2 regions of the Shewanella frigidimarina NCIMB 400 genome follow, and region 1 is predicted to be linked to the other one. Evidence: predicted binding sites of a transcription regulator. Region 1 holds the regulator's gene; the other holds the start of a gene.
The links. Region 1 encodes sigma-54, which starts transcription at its own class of promoters, with help from an activator protein. Its sites were predicted from a motif close to GTTGGCACGNNNNTNGNNT; they were not measured.
Positions count from the first base shown of each region.

Region 1 (4,219 bases):
AGTGCCAATTGGTCTTGAAGCACTTTACCTTGTTCTGCAATGTTACGAACATCAACACTAATCGCAACCAAATCATTGCTACCCTTAAGCTGGGCTAATAATGTGCCAATAAGTGGTAAAGGCAAATTATCAACACAATAATATCCTAGGTCTTCTAATACTCTCAGGGCAACGGATTTTCCTGAGCCCGAACGTCCCGATACTATGACAAGTTTCATGCAGTAATAACCTGATAAAGTTCTGTTGCGTCGTGAGTTTTGCGAAGCTGTTTCAATATTTGCTTATCGCTTAACTTTTGGGCCATGCTTGATAACGTGCCTAAATGTTGTTGGCACTGGTCGGCAGGTACTAACAAAGCAAATAAAAGATCCACGGGCTGTTTATCGATTGCATCAAAGGCAATGGCTTCTTCACATTTAATAAATATCGCGATAGGGTGATCGATGGTCGTTAATCGACCATGAGGTATCGCAATGCCATTTCCTATACCTGTGCTACCCATTTTCTCTCTCGCTAACAGGCTTTCAAAAACCTCTTGCGAAGACAGGGTTGGGTACTGGGCAGCGACTAAATTGCTGATGAGTTCCAGTACTTTTTTCTTACTGCCCGGTGTGGCACAGGTAGTGCATTCCGGCTGCAGAATGGTACAAAGTTCCATCGTTAGTGTTTTGTATTCTTCTCTTTGTGTTTAATTACCTGACGGTCGAGTTTATCGATCAGGGCGTCTATTGCAGCATACATATCAGTATTTTCTGACATTGCGAAAATCTCTGCGCCATTAACGTTGATTTTAGCTTCTGCTTTTTGTTGTAATTTTTCTACATTGAGCACAACGTGTACATTATGGATCTGATCGAAGTGCCGTTCAAGCTTTGAAAATTTACCTTGGACGTATTCACGTAAAGATTCTGTGATTTCGACATGATGTCCAGTCAGACTTATTTGCATAAAAAATCCTCCATTGCCTAGTAGGTTATAAACTCTTACGTTGGTTTGAGGGCGGGATCATCATTGCTTCACGGTATTTTGCAATCGTACGACGCGCAACGTTTATGCCCTGTTCTGCCAGAAGCTGAGCCATTTTACTGTCGCTCAGTGGTTTTTTCTGGTTTTCTGCGGCAACCAGCTTTTTGATAAAAGCACGAATGGCTGTAGATGAGCATTCCCCGCCATCGTCAGTACTGACATGGCTAGAGAAGAAGTATTTTAGTTCAAACAACCCTCGTGGGGTGTGCATATATTTTTGTGTGGTGACTCGTGAAATGGTCGATTCGTGCATCTCTACTGCTTCCGCAATATCATTGAGCACCATAGGCTTCATGGCTTCTTCGCCATATTCAAAAAAGCCTTGCTGAAATTGTACAATGCAATTTGCCACTTTAAGTAAAGTATCGTTGCGACTTTCAATACTTTTAATAAACCATTTAGCCTCTTGCAGATGGCCTCGAATAAATTGACTATCCGACGGGTTTTTACTGCCTCTAGCCATGGCCGCGTATTGCTGATTAACACCAATTTTAGGCATGTTGTCTGGGTTTAACTCTACAACCCAGCGACCATTTTTCTTTAATACAGTGACATCGGGAATAACGTATTCATCATCCATTGGGGTAATTAATAAACCAGGACGAGGATTGAGTGTCTGAATTAGAGTGATTGCGTCACGTAATTCATTTTCTTTTAGTTTTGTTTTACGCATCAATAATCTGAAATCACGGCCAGCAATTAAATCTAAATAGCCTTTAATTAACAAACGAGCATTATCGATATGTGGTGTGTCGTTAGAGAATTGTGCTAATTGAATAAATAGACATTCACTTAAATCACGTGCAGCAACACCAACAGGGTCAAAGTGTTGAACGCGTTTTAATACCGCTTCAACTTCATCAAGTTCCACATTTTCATCACCCATGGCTTCAAGAATATCTTCGGTACTTTGGGTTAAATAACCGCGTTCATCTATGGCATCAATAATGGCGGTGGCAATGGCGAGATCAGTGTCTGAAAATGGGGTAAGATTTTTTTGCCATTCTAAATGTTCGTACAAACCTTCGGTCGTTTCACCTTGAAAGGGCATGTCGTCATCGCGCATGCTCGCACTGCCTGAACCTGACATTGGTGAGGCTGTGTACACTTCGTCCCATGTGGTATCCATGGCTAAATCATCCATGGTTTCTTTGGTCATGGATTCTGCAATGTCGACAGTGGAAGTATCTTTTTCGACATTAACAATGCTGTTGTCACTAAAGTCGGTATCCGCTTGGTCGCGATTTTCCTTTAAGGAGTCTTTTGCTTCAGAAAACTCATCTTCTATTTCAAGCAATGGATTTGAATCTAATGCTTGTTGGATTTCCTGCTGTAGCTCCAATGACGATAATTGCAGTAAGCGAATGGCTTGCTGCAATTGTGGGGTCATGGTTAAGTGTTGACCCATTTTAAGTTGGAGTGACGCTTTCATTTACCGCTTATCCCTAGATGATTTTCAATAAAAATGACAATCTCGAAACTGTAATGGATTGCCATATACATCAATGACATTTAACGTTGTTTAGGTATCGTTCAATGAAATGAGTTAGCTAGACTAAAGGCCAGTAAAGTAACTATAGCTTGAATTGTTCACCTAAGTACACAGCACGAACTTGTTGATTACTTAATATCTCATCAGGTGTGCCTTCGGCGATTAAATTACCCTGGCTAACGATATAGGCCCGCTCACAAACGTCTAGCGTTTCACGTACGTTATGGTCGGTAATTAATACCCCTAAACCCCGATTTTTAAGTTGTTGGATGATTTTTTTAATGTCGATGACCGAAATAGGATCAACACCAGCAAAAGGCTCATCAAGCAAAATAAATTTTGGATTAGCAGCTAAAGCGCGCGCAATTTCAACTCGACGACGTTCGCCACCCGATAACGACATGCCTTGGCTGTCGCGTATGTGAGTAATGTGGAATTCTTCGAGTAGATGCTCAAGTTGCTCAATACGTTGGTCTGTACTGAGCTCTTTGCGAGTTTGCAGTACGGCCATTATGTTGTCGTAAACGGTAAGCTTGCGGAAAATACTGGCTTCTTGTGGTAAGTAACCTATACCTTTGCGGGCGCGCAAATGCATTGGATCGGCAGTAAGGTCGTCATCGTCAATTAATATCCGACCTTTATCGCTTTTTACTAAGCCGACAACCATATAAAAGGTGGTTGTTTTACCTGCACCATTAGGGCCTAAAAGACCGACAATTTGGCCGGTTTTAACCGTTAAGCTCACATCTTTAACAACCTGACGAGCTTTATAGCTTTTTGCTAGATTTTCAGCGGTTAAGGTAATTTGGGTCATGGTTTGATCTGCTTGTTAACAGGGATTTTAGGGAGCTTTTGCTTTGGCGCCGACTCGTCTTGGAAATTCTCTGGTTGAATGATGGTGATTACCCGATCTTGTCCTGTACCAGTACTTTCGGCAATCAGCTCTTGAGCACTGATGTTGTACTTGATTTTATTACCGGTAACCTGGCTACCAGATTGATCCAATTTGGCGTTGCCAGTCAATGTGAGTGTAGTGGTGGCAAGGTCATAGCTAATTTCGTTAGCACTTGCAGTACCAATTTTACCGTCATCTAATTCTTGTGAAAATGTAGCAGGGGTGCCAGTAGCAATTAATCTCTTGCTGGTGCTGTTTTCAGGGGTAAACGCCCGTAACTGATCTGCATTGATATTAATCGTGCCTTGGACAATTGTCACCGGACCATTAAAAACAATTTGATTGTTCTTAATGTCGGCAGACTGACTGGCGGAAGCGATTTTCAATTCTTGTTTCAGATCACCTTGTTTCGCTGTGGCTGGCAAACTCAATATGCAAAGTATGCTACTTAGTAACACAACATTGGCGCGAGTGTGGAGACGATTAATGTGGCTCATATGTTCCTTCTACCTGGCTAAGTAGCGATAATTTTTGCGAATTCAAGTCGGCATGCAAGCCTAAACCTTGAATAATAAACCCTTTACCTTTGATGTACACCATCTCTTGTGAGGTGCCTATCATAGTGGTTAAATCCACCGTAATGGCTTGGGTACTCAGTGACTGTAGAGGTTCTTCTATATCAATGGCATCAATAATAACATTATTTTCTAATGTGACTTTGCTGGTATTTTTATTCAATTGCCCACGGTCTGCACTTAATTGCCATTGTGCTTTACCATTTTCAGGGAAAATGAGGTAGATAGGTT
Region 1 covers NC_008345.1:4,021,277-4,025,495, reverse strand. Annotated here, with positions in the region: gene rapZ (RNase adapter RapZ) at 1-218, opposite strand, end outside; gene ptsN (PTS IIA-like nitrogen regulatory protein PtsN) at 215-658, opposite strand; gene hpf (ribosome hibernation promoting factor) at 661-948, opposite strand; gene SFRI_RS17415 (RNA polymerase factor sigma-54) at 974-2,458, opposite strand; gene lptB (LPS export ABC transporter ATP-binding protein) at 2,601-3,332, opposite strand; gene lptA (lipopolysaccharide transport periplasmic protein LptA) at 3,329-3,910, opposite strand; gene lptC (LPS export ABC transporter periplasmic protein LptC) at 3,897-4,219, opposite strand, start outside.

Region 2 (4,219 bases), 180 kb from region 1:
AAGTTAAGCTAATGGCTTGCGGTCATCATGTTGACCGAAGCCAACGACCTTATTTTACTCAATTGACTGCTATCGACACCGTTCATATTACTCGACCCTATTTATCAAACTCTGGTGGTGGGTTGTGCTTGTCGGCATCGCAAATGATTAAATCGGCCTCTGGGCAAGTGGTTATTGTGGTTATTGATGTCAACCTAACACGATTGATCGAGTTTATGATGGGCGACAGTGCTCGGCGTAAAATGTCTCCGTTTTTTAAAAGTATTTATACTGCGATTGTATTGTGTCTGTTTGTGTTGGTGAGCGTACTCATGTGGACCGTGATCCGCGATATTTATGCCTTGTTTAGCCAAATATCTGCGACCCATGATCCGCTACAGCCCTTTGGTATTATCATTTTTCTTACATTGGCATTAGCTATTTTTGATTTGGGTAAAACCATTTTGGAAGAAGAAGTGCTGATGCATAAAGATATCTTCCGTCACAGCTCGACTCGTAGAACGATTACGCGGTTTATTTCGACCATTTTGATTGCGATTTCAATTGAAGCTTTGCTGACGATGTTTAAAGCATCGCTGGGAGAAAAACAATATATTGAGCCTGCCATTTTGATGATGTTAGCGGTCGTGGGGCTATTGGTTGGGTTAGGGATATATGTGTATCTAGGTGCCAAAGCTGAGCTGCTACTCACACAAGCACAAGTTGGTAAGCACACTAGGCGTGTACAAACTAAAAATGAATAGGCAATTAATTAGCGCTTAGTAGTGCCTAAGTTCGCTCGCTTAAAATAGACAGGGATAAACGACATTGGCGTTTATCCCTATTTTTTAGAAAAAGTCGTCGTCACCAATCGCTTTACGTAATTGAGCTTGTTCGAGGAAATCTTCTAATCTGCGTTTTACTTGGCGTTTATGTTGTAATGTTTCGGCGGATTTAACGTTTCTAGGCGTTGTCATCGCGTCCATTTCTGTGTCATCAGGCACTCTTTCACTAAGATTAGCCATAACAAAACCCTCATGTTGAATAAAAGCGTGGTATTAATTCAATGAGCATTTTCTAACTAAAAAAACCTAAATAGGGAAGTAAAATATTTTTCCTCAGTTGGACAGCTATTTTTACCTTTCTCTTTGAGCTTAGCATTAATTGTTTTTCTTGCTAGTAAAACCAACTAGCTGGTGCGTAGAGTGTGCTTGTGATCAAATATTCTGGATGTGCTGAGCGTAGATAATGCTCCGCTTTCAAGCAGGTAAAAAAACGCCACCTTTAATTAGGTGGCGTCGATAACACGAATACAGCAAAGCGCATGTGCGATAGGGTTACTCGTTATAGGCTAAAGCCATATGAGTAACCTAAAACAACTTTAGCATCATTGTCTGGCAAGTCTGTGTCAGAGGCCATAAATGAGACTGTTCCTAGGTCTGTTTCAGCGCTTAAAGTCACGTTGTAGTCTGCATAGGTGTCGCCAAATAAATCTTCAACAACATCGCCTTGTGAATAACCGTAGTGGAATGCAATGCTGAGCTTTTCTGTTAACGGGAAACTGGCATTGGCTTGAATATAGTTCCAATCTGTTTCGTCACTTGCACCAGACACATCAGAGTCAGCGTTGATCACTTGAGAATAACCAACATCTAACCATTTCCATCCAAGCACCAAGGCCACTTCACCAAAATCAATACTGCCACCAGCATCTGGGTAAGCATAATAAAGGTAGCTGATGTCGTAAGTTAGGTCTTCAGTAAAGTTACCGCCATAACCACCATAAAGGTCTAGTTCGTAACTGGTTTCATCACCAAAATCGACATTTGATACCCAAGTACCGGCATAAAATCCAGACTCATGAGCATAGTCAATGCCACCTTGAACGGCTGCTTCATTATTGGTTTGTGTGGTGCCACGCCATAAGTAGTTCGATGTTGCGCCAATATTGCCAGTGACTTCAGCAAGGGCTGAGCCGCTTAGTAATAAGCCTGTTGATAACGCAATTGCTTGATATAGTGATTTTTTCATCTTCATCCCTTAAAGTTTTATTATCACTGAGGCATTTATGTAGCATTAAATGAGCTCAATGTTGGTTTGTCTGAAGATTAATTAGCGAATCGCATGCCAATATTTTTTTACATTTTAAATTAGTAAGTTATGTAGTTCTGGATCATTTTGTTGCATCTTTGTTGCCGCTAAATGATGCAGGAGCGCACTTTTAATGTGCAACAATACATCGGCGTTAGATATTCGCTTATATTGAGTAGATTAGCGTTTTGCTGTGGGATAGTAGGTGGTCTGAGGTGGTCTATATTATTAATTTAACTCGGGCATCTGGATAACAGAATAAGCAAAGCTGAAAAATAACCAATAAAAAACCTCCACAGAGGAGGTTTCTATCAAAAAAAGACTGAGCGTATAATTAATTAACGCTATCTTTTAGTGTTTTACCAGCTTTAAACTTAGGCACAGTAGCTGCAGCAATTTGAATTTCTTTGCCAGTTTGCGGGTTACGGCCAGTACGTGCGGCACGTTGAGTGGTTTCAAAAGAACCAAAACCAACAATAGAAATTTTATCACCATTTTTCATGGCTTCAGTTACCGCTTCTTCGAAAGATTTTAGTGCGCGGCCAGCTTCAGCTTTAGTTAGTTCCGCATTTTCAGCGATTTTTGCAATTAATTCACTTTTGTTCATATTGATATTCTCTGCTTTCCATAGAAGTGTTTTTTAAAACATGAATAACATGCCACAAGCCATGCTGGTTTAAAAGCACTTTATCCCATAAATTCAGTATCTGTAGTGGTTTTACAGCAAAATCAGTACAAATAATGTCTTTTTTCGCTCTGTGGTTATTCTTCTAGCAGTTGGTAAAGAATTTTCTTTACTAACTGTGGTTCGAAAGGTTTATCACATAAGGCGTTAACCCCAGCACTAAATACATTACTTAGGTGGGTATCATTGGCTTCTGACGACACCATTAGAATCGGGATATGTGATTGTTGACTGTGGTTACGGATATATTGCGTTAATGCTAATCCATCTACCGAAGGCATGTTGTAGTCGGTTATCACTAAGTCATACATGTTTTCTTTCATCAGATTGATAGCCTGCTCACCATCAACCGCTTCAGTAATCAGTTGCATCCCTAAGTTGCCAATAGTGCGTTTAATCACATTACGCGCCATTCGGCTATCATCAACCACTAACACCCTGATGTTATGCACGTCAAAGTGGCTTAAATCCAGCTCGTCGTGGCTGAGTAAATCAATGGTTGAATTAAGTGCCGTGGCTAAATGCTCTGCATTAAATGGCTTAGGCAAAATGGCGACAACACCTGATTGCCTAAAGATTTCGAGTTGTTCACGGCGACACTCACTGGAAACCAGCATAAATTGAATATCATTTAATGCGGGGGTACTTTTGATGTACTGCAGTAGTTCTGTGGCTTCACCATCGACAAAATGCAGCGCACTGGCGATTAAGTCAGGTTTATGGCGTTGAATAATTGTTTTGGCTTCAGCGATCGTTGCGGCAGTTTGAATGCTGCTCACTCCTTCTTGCTGAAGACGTGTAATGATAATTTTACGTTGAGTCTCTGAAGGCTCAAGTAATAGGATGGATAATTCACTTGGGGATAAACTAGTCATAATTCACGTTCCACAGATATATTTATTATTATTTTGTTGTTTTAATGTTGCGCGCATGAGCGAATTATACACTAAAAATGGCCTGAGGATGGCAGTCAGACCAGAGTAATAGCATTTTATGCTTACTTTTTAACGAGATAGTTTCTAGTCACGTTAGAGAGTCCAACCCACCATTGAAATACCACCACGCTCAACAGTAACAACCACAGTGGGATCAGTGGAATGTTATAACCTTGAAACACCAGTTTTACGTCATCAGGGGTGATTTGATAAGCAATCACTGCTGTTGTAGTCATCGCTGCAAGTCCGAGGCTTTGTAAGCCTACATAACTTATCAACAGTACTTTTGTCCATGCCGCACGTTTGATTAAGCCAATGAAAACCGGTATTACTCCCAGTGTTAATAAATCATATGCTTGATAAGTTGTCGCGCGCCAAATAGCAATAAGAGTGAGTACAACATACAGTGAGATAAGAAGCATGACTCTAATTGGTATTCGGGGGGCTGCATTTTGGTTCATATTGATCATCTAGCTGGAAAATTTGAGGTAGAATATCTCACAAAATAGAGTGATGGATACATTTTGAT
Region 2 covers NC_008345.1:4,200,465-4,204,683, reverse strand. Annotated here, with positions in the region: gene SFRI_RS18180 (PDC sensor domain-containing protein) at 1-743, shown strand, start outside; gene SFRI_RS21700 (PA3496 family putative envelope integrity protein) at 828-1,004, opposite strand; gene SFRI_RS18175 (TorF family putative porin) at 1,324-2,010, opposite strand; gene SFRI_RS18170 (HU family DNA-binding protein) at 2,405-2,677, opposite strand; gene SFRI_RS18165 (response regulator) at 2,833-3,630, opposite strand; gene SFRI_RS18160 (hypothetical protein) at 3,753-4,151, opposite strand; gene SFRI_RS18155 (DUF4240 domain-containing protein) at 4,218-4,219, shown strand, end outside.
Region 2: a site for sigma-54 is predicted at 2,093-2,111, ahead of SFRI_RS18175 (TorF family putative porin). Genes of this name have one in related genera too.